DNA from 3 places in the Paenibacillus albicereus genome. Region 1 is predicted to be linked to each of the others. Evidence: riboswitches for the same ligand, from Rfam matches in the RefSeq annotation. Region 1 holds a riboswitch; each other region holds the start of a gene.

Region 1 (4,923 bases):
TCCGCGGGATTCTTTGAGACGCACGCCGGTGACGGCGAGCCGTTCGCCCGCTGTCTCGGTCAACAGGGAGGCCGCTTCGCGCTGTTGAAGCAGGCGGATGCGCGGCTCCTCCAGCACGCGGCAGCGGATGACCCACTCCAGCAGGGGACGGGAGCAGCCTTCGTCCTTCTCGTAAGGGAAGTTCAACGCTCCGAGCGGGGAGATGAAATGCATTTCCTTTCCCCCGCGCTCGTAGGCTCCGGCCGCGATCAAGTCGTCGGTCCAGCCGGGGAACAGCTCGGTGAGGATGTTCTTGCCCAAATTCTGAAGCCGGTGCGGATGCCGGTCCTGAGGCGTGCCCGGCCGATTCGCCGGATGATCGGGGAGCGCATCCCGCTCGAGGAGCACGACCTCTTCATAATGGGCGGCAAGGGTATTGGCTGCAAGCAGGCCGGCCATGCTGCCTCCGATGACGACGGCTCGGGAACGGGGAAGGGCGGCTGGAGTCGGGCTTGCGGCGGAATGGGCCTGCTTGTCGTGCTCGGCGTTGGTATGGGGAATCAGGCGGTCGGTCGTCATGGTTTCATCGCTCCTAAATTTTGATTGATTTGTTCAGTCAATGATTAGCGTGATGAGGCTGGATGAGGTGTTGGCGGTGGGAAATGAAACGAACGGCATCTCCATTAAATAAATTGACTGAATGAGTCAATCAAAATATAGTCGCGTAGAATCGTCCTGTCAATAGGTGACGAGCAAAAAGTCCAAGTGTTGCGGGAGAGGGGGGATGGTGGAGATAATGAAATATAGTAATCAATTATAGTAATCAATTATAGTAATCAAATATGGTCGTTTAAAGAAGATATATTACAAGTGAGAGATCATGATGAGTGGATTGTGTTGGATTTAGGCTGGTATCCTGAATTTAATCTAGATGATGGTTCATTTAAATTAGTTGTAGTTAAAAGCAATGATTGGTTGAATCCATTGTATGAAAACAGAACCAAAGATATTGAAATTGTAATTGAATATATTTAAAAAAAGCGATTGATTTTGCGGAAAACTGTTCGCCTTAGATTAATATCGTATAAACTTGACACCCCCTCCTCTCCCGTCGTATAGTCAGAACCAAGATATCCACTAGGGGCGCCCGCGAGGGCTGAGATAAAGCGAAGCTTTGGTCCCTTCGAACCTGATCTGGGTCATGCCAGCGTAGGAAAGTGGTCGAATCGCGCAACGTTTGTATCGGTCTGCGTCCGTTCGCCGCTTCCTGTCCGGGGAGGCGGCTTTTTTGCGCCCTGCCAAGCGGATGGGGAGGAGGCGAGGACGTTCGGATAAGAAGGATAGAGGCTGAAAAGACAAGGGCGGCCCGGTCGGAATGCTTCGCCGGCTGCCTTGCGTCGAAGGCGCGGGAAGCACTCCCGTGCAGACTGCTCCCTCCTGAACCCTTCTCCGAAGCTCCCCCAACCTGGCGGCTGGCGCAGACCGAGCCAAGCCCCGCCGTCCCGGCTCGCAATGAGCCGTCACGGAACGATGCGCAGCCCGACTTCTTTGCTCTCTAGCCTCCTAGCGGATATTCCACAACCGCGAGGAGGTTTTTTTTGATATGCCCATCTTGACGAAGCCGCTGCCGGGAAGTCGCAAGGCGTACATAGAAGGAACGACGCCGGGCGTGCGCGTGCCGGTGCGCGAGATCGCGCTGACGGACAGCGACGTGCGCGGACGGCAGGTGCCGAACGAGCCGGTGCGCGTATACGATTCCAGCGGGCCGTATACGGACGAGAGCTATGTCGCGGACATCCGGCGCGGTCTGCCCGCCCAGAGAGAGAGCTGGATCGAGGAGCGGGGCGACACGGAAGCCTACGAGGGCCGCGAGGTGCGGCCGGAGGACAACGGCTTCCTCGATGCGGAAAAGGCGGCGGCGAAAGGAGCGGAGCTGTTCCCGCCGACCGGCCGCCAGCCGCTGCGGGCCAAGCCCGGCCGCAACGTGACGCAGCTGCATTACGCGCGGCGCGGCATCGTGACGCCGGAGATGGAATTCATCGCCCTCCGCGAGGGGATGGAGCCGGAGTTCGTGCGCAGCGAGGTGGCCGCCGGCCGCGCGATCATCCCCGCCAACATCAACCACCCGGAGATCGAGCCGATGATTATCGGGCGGAACTTTCATGTGAAGATCAACGCCAACATCGGCAACTCCGCCGTCGCCTCCTCGATCGAGGAGGAGGTCGAGAAGATGACGTGGGCGACGCGCTGGGGCGCGGACACGATCATGGACCTGTCCACCGGCAAGAACATCCACACGACGCGCGAATGGATCGTCCGCAACTCGCCCGTCCCGGTCGGCACGGTGCCGATCTACCAGGCGCTGGAGAAGGTGAACGGCAAGGCGGAGGACCTGAGCTGGGAGGTGTTCCGCGATACGCTCATCGAGCAGGCGGAGCAGGGCGTCGACTATTTCACGATCCATGCGGGCGTGCTGCTGCGCTACGTGCCGCTGACGGCGAAGCGCGTGACGGGCATCGTCAGCCGGGGCGGCTCGATTCTGGCGGCGTGGTGCCTCGCCCATCATCGGGAGAACTTCCTGTACACGCATTTCGAGGAAATCTGCGAGATCATGAAAGCGTACGACGTCAGCTTCTCGCTCGGCGACGGCCTCCGTCCCGGCTCGATCGCCGACGCCAACGACGAGGCGCAGTTCGCGGAGCTGGACACGCTCGGCGAGCTGACGAAGATCGCCTGGAAGCACGACGTGCAGGTGATGATCGAAGGCCCCGGCCACGTGCCGATGCATCTCATCAAGGAGAACATGGACCGCCAGCTCGCGGTGTGCGACGAGGCGCCTTTCTACACGCTCGGTCCGCTGACGACGGACATCGCGCCGGGCTACGACCATATCACGAGCGCGATAGGGGCGGCGATGATCGGCTGGTTCGGGACGGCGATGCTGTGCTACGTGACGCCGAAGGAGCATCTGGGCCTGCCGAACAAGGAGGATGTGAAGGAAGGCGTCATCACCTACAAGATCGCCGCCCATGCGGCCGATCTGGCCAAGGGCCATCCGCGCGCGAGGCTGCGGGACGACGCGCTGTCCAAGGCGCGCTTCGAGTTCCGCTGGCGCGACCAGTTCCATCTGTCGCTCGATCCCGAGCGGGCGATGAGCTATCACGACGAGACGCTGCCTGCCGAGGGGGCGAAGACGGCCCATTTCTGCTCCATGTGCGGGCCGAAGTTCTGCAGCATGCGCATCACGCAGGACATCCGCGACTATGCGGAGCGCGAAGGGCTGGAGACAACGGAGGCGATCGAGGCAGGCATGAAGGAGCAGGCGGACGCGTTCAAGGCGGGCGGCGGCAAGATTTATGCTTGAGGAGAACTCGACGGGGGCTGAGGAGGCTGGAGTGCCGGCCCAAGGGCTGAGCGCGGAGAGGCGCGAGCGCTTCTCGCGGCAGATGCGTTTCGCGCCGATCGGCGAAAACGGCCAGCTGGCGCTTGTCCGCTCCCGCGTGCTGATCGCCGGCGTCGGCTCGCTCGGCTGCGCGCTGGCGCAGCATATGGCGCGGGCGGGCGTCGGCTCGATCGTGCTCGCCGACCGCGACTATGTCGAGTGGAGCAACCTGCAGCGGCAGATGCTGTTCGACGAGGACGACGCGCGGCAGAGCCTGCCCAAGGCGGTCGCGGCTGCGGAAAAGCTGCGGCGCATCGACAGCGGGCTGGCGGTGGAGGCGGTCGTCGCCGACCTGACGGCGCCGGGCGTGCTGGAGCAGGCTGCGGCGGGCTGCGACCTCGTGCTCGACGGCACGGACAACGCGGCGGTGCGGCTGCGGCTGAGCGATTGGTGCTTCGCGCATGGCGTGCCGCTGCTCTACGGCGGAGTCGCCGGAGCCTCCGGCATGAGCGCGCCGCTCGTGCCCGGCGCGACCTGCTGCCTCCGCTGCCTGATCGGCGGCGAGGAGGAGCAGAAGAGCGGCGACACCTGCGATACGGTCGGCATGCTGTCGCCGGCGGTCGAGCTGGTCGCGGCGCTGCAGGCGGCGGAGGCGCTCAAGTGGCTGGGCGGCAGACGCAGCGAGATACGGCGCACGCTTGTCACGGCAAGCGTCTGGCCGCTGTCGATGCGCGAGCTGAAGTTGCCGGGTCCGAGCCGATTATGCCCGGCATGCGGCAAGGCGGAGCAGGCGCGGGGAAGCGGCATTGGCGAGGGAACGCTCGCGCGGAGCGGCTCGAAAATGGCGGTAGCGGCGATAGGATCGAGAAGTTCGGCCGAGGAGGAGGCGTCAGGTGCAGGTAGCGGGTCGCCGGCTGCGGCAACGGCCGACGCTGCCCGCAAGCCGCGGAGGACGGCCGTCGTGTCGGCTGTCCTGTGCGGGCGGGACACGGTGCAGGTGGAGCTGAGCGAGCCGCGGCCGCTGGAGGGATATCGCCGAGAGCTGGAGGCGGCCGGCTGCGCGGTCATGCGGAATCCGTACCTGCTGCGGGCCGACCTGCCGCACGGGGGGACGCGGCTCGTCGTTTTTCCGGATGGGAGGGTGCTCGTGCAAGGGGCGGCAGATGCCGTCGAGGCACTGAGGTTGTGCGAGTGCTATCTAGTAGGGAGTAGCAGCTAGGAACAGGCGAACGAGGGGCAAAAATGGACTTGGATCGGTGTGCTGGAGATGAACCGGGTGAACGAGGGGCAGAAACGGACTTGGATCGGAAGGCCGCGACGAGATGCGGTAGGGAAGAAGCAGCGCGAATGAGGCTGCATCAGGGGGGAGTCGGCGGATGAAGAAGCTGGATTTTAGCCTTTACGTCATCACCGGGGAGAACTACCATCCCGGGCGGACGCTGGAGGAGGTCATGCGCGAGGCGCTTCACGGCGGGGCGGATATCGTGCAGTTGAGGCACAAGACGGCGAAGGAGGGCGAGCTGCTGGAAAAAGCCCGGCTGCTGCGCCGGCTGACGCGCGAG
Region 2 (4,923 bases), 1.2 Mb from region 1:
GCAGGACGAGCGGGCGGTCCAGCTCGGCCGCGAGCGCCGCGAAGCGGTCCAGCGTCCCGATATGGCCGCTCTCGTCGAACGAGGCGCCTGCGCTCTCCGCCTCCGTTCGCGTGTAGTACGGGAGGCCGACTTCCCCGATCGCGAACCGCTCGCCCGCCGCATGCCGCTCCCTAATCCAGCCGATCAGCTCGTCCAGCTCCCCGTCCTGCGGCAGCGCCTGCTCCGGATGCCAGCCGTAAGCCGGCAGCACGAGCTCCGGATGGCGCAGCGCCAGCTCCCGGGTCCGGCGGCTCGACGCCAAGTCCATCGAGACGGCGACGATGCCGCGCACGCCCTCTTGCCCGGCTTCCTCCAGCATCCGTTCCCTTTCCCGCTCGCCGTACTGCTCCAGATGCAGATGCGTGTCGTACAGCGCGGCGGCCGCCGATCCGCGCTCCCCCAGCCCGGAGGCTTGACCGTCCTTGCCGATGCCTATCATCTTCTCCGCTCCTCTCTCAAGCCGAATCGCCGCCGATCCCGCCGCCCTGCTCGCGGCGAAGCGCCCGATACAGCTCCTCCTTGAGCTCGCCGAACGCCGGCTCGCTCCAGAGCTGCCGCCGGCGCGGCCGCCCGAACGGCACGATCAGCTCCCGCACGATCGCCGCCGGCGCGGACGAGAGCACCAGAATGCGGTCCGACAGCAGCAGCGCCTCCTCGATCGAATGCGTCACGAGCAGCACCGAGCGCCGGTCCTGCTCCCAGAGCGACAGCAGCCACTCCTGCATCTCCTGCCGCGTCAGCGCGTCGAGCGCGCCGAACGGCTCGTCGAGCAGTATGAGCGGCTGCGGCGACAGCAGCGCGCGCAGGAACGAGACGCGCTGCTGCATGCCGCCGGACAGCACCTGCGGATAGCTGCGCGCATGCCGCGCGAGTCCGAGCCGCTCCAGTCCTTCCCGCGCGAGCCTCCGCGCCTCGTCCCGGCCGCGCCCGGCGATCCGCAGCGCCAGCTCGACGTTGCCTTGCACGGTGCGCCAGGGCAGCAGCGCCGCCTGCTGCGGCATGTACGCCGCAAGGCCCGGCCGGCTGCCGGCGGGCTCGCCGGCGACGAGGATGCGGCCCGAATCCGGCCGCTCCAGTCCGCCGACGAGCCCGAGCAGCGTCGTCTTGCCGCTGCCCGACGGACCGAGCAGCGATACGAACTCGCCCGCGCCGACGCTCAGGCTGACGCCGCCGAGCACGACCGTCCGCCCGGACCCATGCGGATACGACAGCGACACCTGGTCGACCTCGAGCACGGGAGTCGACGGCTTGCCGCCAGCGGACGATGCCCGAGCTCCTCCCGACCTGCCGCTCTCCAGCGGCGTCTCCATGAATTGCCGTCGCGTCATGCCGTTCCCCCCCTCTCCGCGCGCCAGCGCAGCGCGAGCCGCTCGGCCCCCGCGACGGCGGCGACGAGCAGCAGGCTGAGCCCGACGACGATGGCGACGCCCGCGAACACGAGCGACGTCTTGAAGCCCTTGGACGACAGCAGCATGAAATAGCCGAGGCCGCGATCCGAGCCGATCCACTCGGCCACGACCGCGCTCGTCACGCTGTACGACGCCGCGAGCTTGAGCCCGGAGAAAAGATGCGGCGCGGAGCTCGGCAGCTCAAGGCTCGCGAAGCGCCGCCAGCGGCCCGCCCCGATCATGCGCAGGTAGCGCTCCAGCGCCGGATCGGCCCCGCGCAGGCCGCCGAGCATCGCGACGCAGACGGGAAAGAAGCAGACGAGCATGACGAGCAGCAGCTTGGGCAGCAGTCCGAAGCCGAACCAGATGACGAGCAGCGGGCCGAGCGCGATGATCGGCACGTTCTGCGACAGCACGAGCAGCGGGTAGACGCCCGCGCGCACGAGCGGGAGCAGATGCAGCAAGGCGGCGAGCGCGAAGCCCGCCGCCGATCCTCCCGCGAAGCCGAGCAGCGTCAGGCTCAGCGTCGCGCCGGCATGGCCCGCGAGCCGCTCCCGCGCCTCCCACGCATCGGCCAGGATGCGGCTCGGCGAAGGCAGCAGCCAGGCCTCGACGCCCCACAGCCGCACCGCCGCCTCCCAGAGCAGCAGCAGCGCCGCAAGCACGACGAGCGGCGGTCCTGCCGCTTTCAGCCGCGCGCGCCCCCGCCCGCCGCCCGCACGCTCTGCCGGAGCGGCCCCGGCTGCCGCTTCGCGCCGGACGGCATCGCTCCCGCCCGGCCCGGTCCGCTCCGGCTCGCGTCGGCCGCTACTGGCCATCCGGGTAGTTTTCAAGCAGACGGTCCATCGAGGCCCCGTTCTCCGGATTGTAGTAGATCTTGACCTGGGAGATGACCGACGGGCAGCCGAGGTCGGCCATCGCCTCGCTCATGCGGGCGACGACCGCGAGCAGCTCCTGCAGGTCGCCCTCCATCGTCGTCTCCAGCGGGGCGACGCGGTACGGCACGCCGGCCTCCTTGATGATGTCGATCGCACGATCGACGTAAGGCAGGACGCTCTGTCCTCCCGGCGTCGTCGGCAAAATCTGGATGCTAACCAGCGCATTGGCCATGTCGATGCACTCCTCTCGATGTCTGGGAATCACTTGCCTTCAGGCAGGAACTCGTTCGTGAACGCCTTCGCCAGATCCGGCTTGGCGTCCATCAGGCCGTGCTCGACCATCCAGTCGGCGTACCCGTTCCATACCTCGGCCTTCTGCTCGCCCCAGCGGGCCGCGTCGTCCTGGTACTTGGGACTCAGCCACTTCTGGCTGGCGCGCACGAGCTCCGGATTCAGGTCGGGCACGGCCGCGATCAGCACATCCGCCGCTCCCTCGGGATCGCGGATCGCCTCCTCGTAGCCTTCCGAAGCGCCGGCGACGAACGCGCGCACCAGCTCCGGCTGCTCGGCGATCAGCTTCTCGCTCGTCTGCAACAGCGGCGTATAGTAGTCGAGCTTGTCGCTGTAGTCGGTCAGATACACCATGTTCAGCTGCTCGCCGCGAAGCTCCGCCTCGACGCCCGTCCACCCGTAGAAAATCCAGGCGAAGTCGATGTCGCGCTTGACGGCGGTGAAGAAGTCGGCGTTGCCCATGTTGACGATCCTGACCTTCCCGACTTCCGCCTGCTGCTCCTGCATGAGCGAGGCGAGCACCTCCTGCTCGACCGGCGCTCCCCAGCCGCCGTACGTCTTGCCTTCGAAGTCCTTCGGCTCCTTGATTCCTTTGTCCGCCGGCGAGGCGAACCCCGACGTATTGTGCTGGATGACCGCCGCGACCGAGACGAGCGGCAGCTCCTGCGTGCGCGCCAGCGTCAAGTTCTCCTGGTAGCCGACGCCGAACTGCGCCTCTCCCTTGGCGACGAGCGTGTCGGCGGCCGTCCCCTCCGGCGGCTGCACGATCTCGACGTCCAGGCCATGCTCCTTGAAATAGCCCTTGTCGCGCGCCACATACAGTCCCGTATGATTCGTGTTCGGCGTCCAGTCGAGCACGACCTTCACCTTTTGCAGCGGCGCGTCCGTCGCCGCCGCTCCGCCGTTCTCCTCGGCCGTGCCGCCGCAGCCGGCCAGCCCGATCGCCAGCGCCGCCGCCAGCACGCCGCTTGTCCATCTGTTCCTGTTCCCCATTGCTCTCCCCTGCTTTCTTCTCTCGATCCGCTTCGCCTGGGTTCGCGGTCCGCCTTCCCTTCCTCCGCGCACCTGAGCCCGTCCAACGAAAAAAGACGCCTCCCCCAAGGAAGACGTCATGATGTCATGGCAGATCGCGCTGGGACCTCGGCAAGCTCCCCCAAGGGGCTTGCCGCCGGTCAGGCGGCTGCATACGGTTCCTACGCTGGCATTATCCAGATCAGGTGTACGGGTCGGGATGCTTCTCCCCTCTCAGCCGGCGTGCGCCAGCTCCCCAGCTATGCGGTTGTCAATAGAGCCATTATAGCAGAGAGCGGGCCGATTGCAACCGGATTGTCGAACGATGGCGAAGCTCGGAGCGAAAAAGCGGAAGCCGCCGAATCCTTCGTTCGGCGGCTTGGTCGCGGTTCGCGCTTTCGACCGGAGCTTCATGCGGACGGCTGCGCCCGGGGAGCAGGCTCCGCTCCGCCCTGCCCTTCTCCGGCTTTCTTTTTCCGCTGCCGCTCGGCCTTGCGCTTCACCCAGCCGACGCCAGTCAGCAGCATGATCCCCGGCAGCACGAGCTGATAGAACGGCGTCAGCTTGAGTCCGAGCTCCAGGCCGAGCCATAGATGGAACGTATTCGTCGGTTCAAGAAAAGAGGTCCCGTAGATGAGGGCGCCGAGCCCGATCGCGCCGGCAGGCAGCGGCAAGCGGCAGGCCGAGCGCAGCAGCAGCGCGGAGGCCAGATACAGCGCGGATATTTTGACGTAGAGCCCGATGTAGAGCAGCAGCGTCACCAGGATGTCCAGCCGTTCGATGAAGTTCGCCAGCCGAATCAGCTCGACCGCCTCCAGCGTCGGCAACGCCTTGATCGACGCCATGGCCGGGCCGAGCACCATCATGATGACGGCATTGACCGCGATCAGGAAGATGGCGACGAGCCCGTATGCGGCATAACTGGCCGCCCCGGTCTGCTTGTTGGCCGCCGCGTATTTCCAGAAGACGAGCAGCACGATCGTCTGGCTGAACGGAAAGGCGATCAGGTTCGGAAACGCCGCCTGCAGCACCGGCATCGGTCCATGCTCCAGCACCGGCCTTAGCCGGTCCGGATCGATCCGGCCCGAGGCCAGCAGCAGCACGAGCAGCAGCATGTAGCTTCCGGCGAGCACCGGCAGCAGCACTTGCGCGATCCGAAAGAACGTATCGACCCCTTTGGTGACCGTATAGAAGCCGATCCCGACGATGAGCAGCATCGTGCACCAGAGCGGCGTCTCCGGGAGCAGCGTCATCGCCGTCAGCTCGCCGAAATCGCGGACGTTGCGCATCGACTCGTAGGCGATCAGCAGCGCGAA
Region 3 (4,923 bases), 1.3 Mb from region 1:
CGGCCCGCACCTTGACTTCTCGGCCGCGCAGCCCGGCGAAGCCGTCCAGCTCCAGCAGCGGTGTCCGCGCAGCCGTGCAGGCGGCCGCGTGCGGGAGCGTCGCGGCGTGCGGTCCGATCGCCGGCGCAGAGGACGCGGTCCGAACGCTGTCCCGGGCGCTCTCCGCGCCTGCCGGGGGCGGTGCGGGCGGCGAAGCGCCGAGAGCCTTCTCCTCCGCGGACGCTTCTCCGGATGAAGCGGCCGGAGTCGGCCCGCCCCATCCGGAGGCCCGCCGCGCGGCCTCGTCGTCCCAGAAGCCCGGGTACCACACCCCATAGCGGCGCAGATGCTCGCGGCAGTCGCGGAAAATCCGCTCCGGCGGACCGTCCGCCTCCAGCCGGCCGTCCGGCGAGAACAGCAGGATGCGGTCCATGTCGCCGGCGATGAGGTCGATCTTGTGCTCCACGATGAGCACGGTGCGGCCGTCCCAGATGCGGCGCAGCGCGTCCCATACCTGGGCCGTGCCGTCGGCGTCGAGCAGCGCGGTCGGCTCGTCGAGCAGCAGCGCGTCGGGACCGACGGCCAGCATCGAGGCGACGGCGAGCCGCTGCTTCATCCCTTGGGACATCGCCGAGATGGCCGTATGCGGATCGGGCAGGACGAGACCGGCCTGCGCCAGGCACGCCGCGATCCGTCCCGGCATCTCCTGGCGGGGCACGGCTTGGTTTTCCAGCGCGAACGCGATCTCCTCGTCCGCATAAGGCATGCAGAATTGCGCCTCCGGATCCTGAAAGACGTAGCCCGGCCGCTCCGGCACGACGAGCCGCTCGGCCTTGAGCGGAATCGGGATCGCCGAGGGCACGAGGCCGCCGAGCACCTGCAGCAGCGTCGACTTGCCGCAGCCGCTCGGTCCGAGCAGCAGCACCTTCTCGCCGCGCCGGATCGTCACGTCGAGGTCGCGGAACAGCAGCGGCGCGTCCTCGCCGGGGTACTTGAGCCGCAGGCGGATCGCCTCGGCCGCGACCGGTGCGTCCGGGGCGTCCGAGGCGCAGCCTCCGGCAGCCGCTTCAGCTGCTTCCGCCCACCGTGGGGTGCGACCGGCAGCGGCGTTGCGATCAAGCGCCGGGCCCGCAGCCGCTCCGGCTACGCTTATCCGCGCCTCGCTCTGCGAAGCTGCCTCGCGCCTAGTCCTGAAGGGCATCGCCTCAGCCCTCCAGCGCGTCGTAGTCCTTGGCGGAAGCCGGACGCAGCAGGCTCGTCACGCCGGTGCGCTCGAGCGCGCGGGCCAGCGCCCAGGCGAACAGGCCGGCGATGACGATGCTGCCGAGCAGCCGCATCGAGACGAACAGCGCGTAGTTCCAGAACGCGAGCTGGTCGATGTAGCCGTAGTAGCGGTCGATGAAGATCGAGGCGACGGCGGCACCGATGGAGGCGAGCACGGCGACGATCGGACCGGCCTTGCGGTACAGGAACAACGCGAAGAACAGCTCGGCGCCGAGGCCCTGGAACAGGCCGTACCAGAGCGTCGAGATGCCCCACGATCCGCCGAGGAACGCCTCGATCGCGGCGGCGGAGACTTCCGCCAGGATGGCCACGCCGGGCTTGCGGATGAGCAGGAAGGCGAACGTGCCGGCCATGAACCACATGCCGTAGCTGAGCTGCTCGGCGTGCAGGCCGAGCGGCTTGAGGACGTCGTACATCGGGCCCCAGACCTTGTAGACGAGGCCGAAGACGACCGAGATGACGATCGTGACGAGGATGTCGGCGAGAGTGAGGCGATGGCCGGAGCGCGGCCGGCGGCGGGACGGGGTTGCGGTGGACATGGGAGGATCAGCTTCCTTTCGAATGGGGAGTCGATCTCTCACAGCGGCATGATCCCGGGGCGGCTGCCCGCAGGCGGATACGAAAAAAGCCCGCCGGACAGCCGGCGGGCAGATGGAATCGGACAAGCGCGCGTGCGTCCCCTGCGGCGGCGGGCCGCAGGGACTCGGCCGGCCTGCGCGCGGCAGGCCGGTCGGGAAAGGATTGCCCGCCCGAGTGGAGCGGAGGACGGATGTCCTCCGAACGGACGGGGCCTTGCCCGAGTGGCGCGATGCATTCTCTCTACGCTGGCATTACCCAGATCAGATCAATGGTCAGCGGCATGCGGCCGCAGTCTCAGCCCGACTTCATCGAGCCCCCATGCATGCTATGAAAGTGCTCTTACTATACCTTGGAAAATCCGGTTCGGCAATAGGAAAAGAAGCGGCGAGGGCCGACGGGGGCGCGGAAGGGGCCGCGGCCCCAAGCTCGGTTGCATCCGCTTTCCGGGGCGGGTAAGCTGGAGGAAAGGAGGGATTGTTCAATGAACTATCGACGCTTGGGCAAGACGGAGCTGAACGTGTCGGTCGTCGGCATCGGCACCTGGCAATTCGGCGGGGAATGGGGCATGGACTTCTCGCAGGACGAGGTCGACGCGATCCTCGACAAGGGCGCGGAGCTCGGCATCAACCTGATCGACACGGCGGAATGCTACGGGGACCATCTGTCGGAGCAGCTCATCGGGGGGTACTTGAGCCGCCGCAAGCGCGAGGACTGGATCGTCGCCACGAAGTTCGGCCATCATTTCCATGAGCGGTTCAAGCGGACCGACGTGTACGGGGCGGGGGACGTCGTGCGCCAGCTGGACGCCTCGCTGAAGGCGCTGCGGACCGACTACGTGGACCTGTACCAGTTCCATTCGGGCCCGGACGCGGCGTTCGACAACGACGACCTGTGGACGGCGCTGGACAAGCAGGTGCAGGCCGGCAAGATCCGCCATCTGGGCACCTCCATCGGCAGCAACGACAATCTCCACCAGACGGAAGGCTCGACGCGCGTCGGCTCGCAGGCGATCCAGGTCGTCTACAACCGGCTCGACCGCAAGCCGGAGGAGCGCGTCTTTCCCGCCTGTCAGGCGCAGGACCTCGGCGTGCTGGCGCGGGTCCCGCTCGCGAGCGGCTTCCTGAGCGGGAAGTACAAGCCGGGCACATCCTTCGGCGCGACCGACGTGCGCCATCGCCAGGACGCGGAGCTGGTGCGCCGCCGCCTGGAGGAAGTAGAGCGCATCGCCGTGGAAGAGGTGCCGCAGGGCGTCGACATGGCGGCCTGGGCGCTCGCTTGGTGCCTGCGCCATCCGGCGGTGACGTCCGTCATCCCCGGCTGCAAAAATCCGCAGCAGGTGCAGAGCAACGCCGACGCGGTCGCGCTCGTGACGGAGCCGCATCCGCAGGAAGTGCCGGCACCGGCCCGCGCATAGGCGGAACGCGGCTCGGGGCGGTCGGGTCGAAGGAGTTCGGCGATGACGATTGCGTACGGGACGCGGGTTCCCCAAGCTGGCGGCTCCCGAAGGGACAGGCTTGATCCCCCGTAACCAGGCCGCAGGTGAAAAAGAGCCTTCATCCGCACAAGCGGATGAAGGCTCTTTAGCGTCTCCGCTCGCGGAGAGGCTCCTTGCCGAGTACGGCCGTTCCTTCGTGCGACAAGGTTACCGTCAGCGAGCTCGCAGCGCCGCGCCCATGACGAGAGGGCGGATCGCCTGTGCGCTCGCCAGACGACGCCCGGAAGCCCGCTTCAACGCTGGGGTTCTTTGTCCGGCGGCCACGCGGATGCCGGAATTTTGCCCGTATGCTCCCGCCAGTCCTCGGGCACCGCCACGGAGCACATCAGCTCCAGGCTGTTGCCGTCGGGGTCGTCGAAATAGATCGACGCGTTCGCCTGGTGAGGGCGAACGAAAGGGGAAGCGTCCGGCTGCCGCCCGAACGGCACCGGCTCGATGCCGGCCGACTCGAGCCAGGCCGCGCTGCGCAGGAGCCCCTCCCAGTCGGTGCGGAACGCCACGTGCCGGATCGCCGGATGGTAGGGCAGCGCCGCCAGCTCCGGAGCGAGCCATAAGCCGAGCCAGCTGCGTCCTTCCTCGATCCAGAAAAAGATCGTGTCCTCGTCCTCCCAAGCCTGGCGAAGGCCTAAACCGGCATAGAACGCTCGGCTGCGCTCTAGGTCGGACACCGGCAAGTGAGCCTCGTACAAGCCTTCGATCAAGCTCTCCTTCGACGCTTTATCCTTCATTTCATGGATCCCCTTTTCTTTGTTCTTCTTGTCCTCACTTCCTTAGACGCTGAGCGGTGGCGGAAAGTTCCTCTTGCATCCTGACAAACCGTCAGGAAACAGAAAAAAAGTTTGCCCGCTCGATGTCTGTAGGTGTAGGATAGAGAGGACAGGAATGAAGGATAATCGCATTCGGATGACGGAATCCGTCAATCCGGTCGAAGGGAGGAAGGCCGATGCGGACGGTAGCGGCCATGCTGCCGATGCTGACGGAGCTGGCCGAGGGCATCGCCGCGCAGTTCGGCGAGCGCTGCGAGGTCGTCGTGCACGATTGGTCGCGGCCGTACGACAGTACGATTGTTTCCATCGCCAACGGCCACGTCACCGGGCGCAAGGTCGGCGATCCCGGCACGAACCTCGGCCTCGAGGTGATGCGCGGTACGTCGGAGGGCGGCCATCGGCAGAACTACGTCACGCGGACGAAGGACGGGCGGCTGCTGCGCTCGACCTCGATCTACCTCAAGGATGACGAGGGCAAGGGGATCGGCGCGCTCTGCATCAATCTGGACATCTCCGAGCTGATGGCCGCGGAGAAAGTGCTCCAAGGGCTGATCGGCCTGCAGGAGCTGCCCCCGGTCCAGGAGTCGTTCGTGAGCAACGTGAGCGACCTGCTCGATTCGCTCATCCAGGAGGCGGAGGACGCGGTCGGCTGCCCGCCCGCGCTTATGGGGCGCGAGGAGCGCATCCGCTTCGTCTCGCTGCTCGACCGCAAGGGAGCGTTTCTCATCAAGAAGGCGGGCGAGAAGGTGTGCGCCTACCTCGGCATCTCGAAGTACACGCTGTACAGCGATCTGGAGGAAGCGAAGGGGAGCGATGGGG

Evidence for each region. Region 1 has a riboswitch for thiamine pyrophosphate ahead of thiC (phosphomethylpyrimidine synthase ThiC). Riboswitches for the same ligand answer to the same signal wherever they lie in the genome.
Region 2: linked by a shared signal. The riboswitch ahead of HGI30_RS12720 (ABC transporter substrate-binding protein) and the one ahead of thiC (phosphomethylpyrimidine synthase ThiC) in region 1 are both predicted to bind thiamine pyrophosphate.
Region 3: linked by a shared signal. The riboswitch ahead of HGI30_RS01865 (ECF transporter S component) and the one ahead of thiC (phosphomethylpyrimidine synthase ThiC) in region 1 are both predicted to bind thiamine pyrophosphate.

What each region holds. Positions count from the first base shown of each region.
Region 1 covers NZ_CP051428.1:1,702,315-1,707,237, forward strand. Annotated here, with positions in the region: gene HGI30_RS07420 (NAD(P)/FAD-dependent oxidoreductase) at 1-558, opposite strand, end outside; gene HGI30_RS07425 (hypothetical protein) at 850-1,014, shown strand; TPP riboswitch at 1,109-1,212, shown strand; gene thiC (phosphomethylpyrimidine synthase ThiC) at 1,583-3,343, shown strand; gene HGI30_RS07435 (ThiF family adenylyltransferase) at 3,375-4,580, shown strand; gene thiE (thiamine phosphate synthase) at 4,738-4,923, shown strand, end outside.
Region 2 covers NZ_CP051428.1:2,857,744-2,862,666, forward strand. Annotated here, with positions in the region: gene HGI30_RS12700 (TatD family hydrolase) at 1-478, opposite strand, end outside; gene HGI30_RS12705 (ABC transporter ATP-binding protein) at 495-1,367, opposite strand; gene HGI30_RS12710 (ABC transporter permease) at 1,364-2,245, opposite strand; gene HGI30_RS12715 (thiamine-binding protein) at 2,235-2,537, opposite strand; gene HGI30_RS12720 (ABC transporter substrate-binding protein) at 2,567-3,589, opposite strand; TPP riboswitch at 3,769-3,876, opposite strand; gene HGI30_RS12725 (GerAB/ArcD/ProY family transporter) at 4,018-4,923, opposite strand, start outside.
Region 3 covers NZ_CP051428.1:409,679-414,601, forward strand. Annotated here, with positions in the region: gene HGI30_RS01860 (ABC transporter ATP-binding protein) at 1-1,180, opposite strand, end outside; gene HGI30_RS01865 (ECF transporter S component) at 1,185-1,802, opposite strand; TPP riboswitch at 2,063-2,172, opposite strand; gene HGI30_RS01870 (aldo/keto reductase) at 2,324-3,256, shown strand; gene HGI30_RS01875 (VOC family protein) at 3,571-4,038, opposite strand; gene HGI30_RS01880 (helix-turn-helix transcriptional regulator) at 4,281-4,923, shown strand, end outside.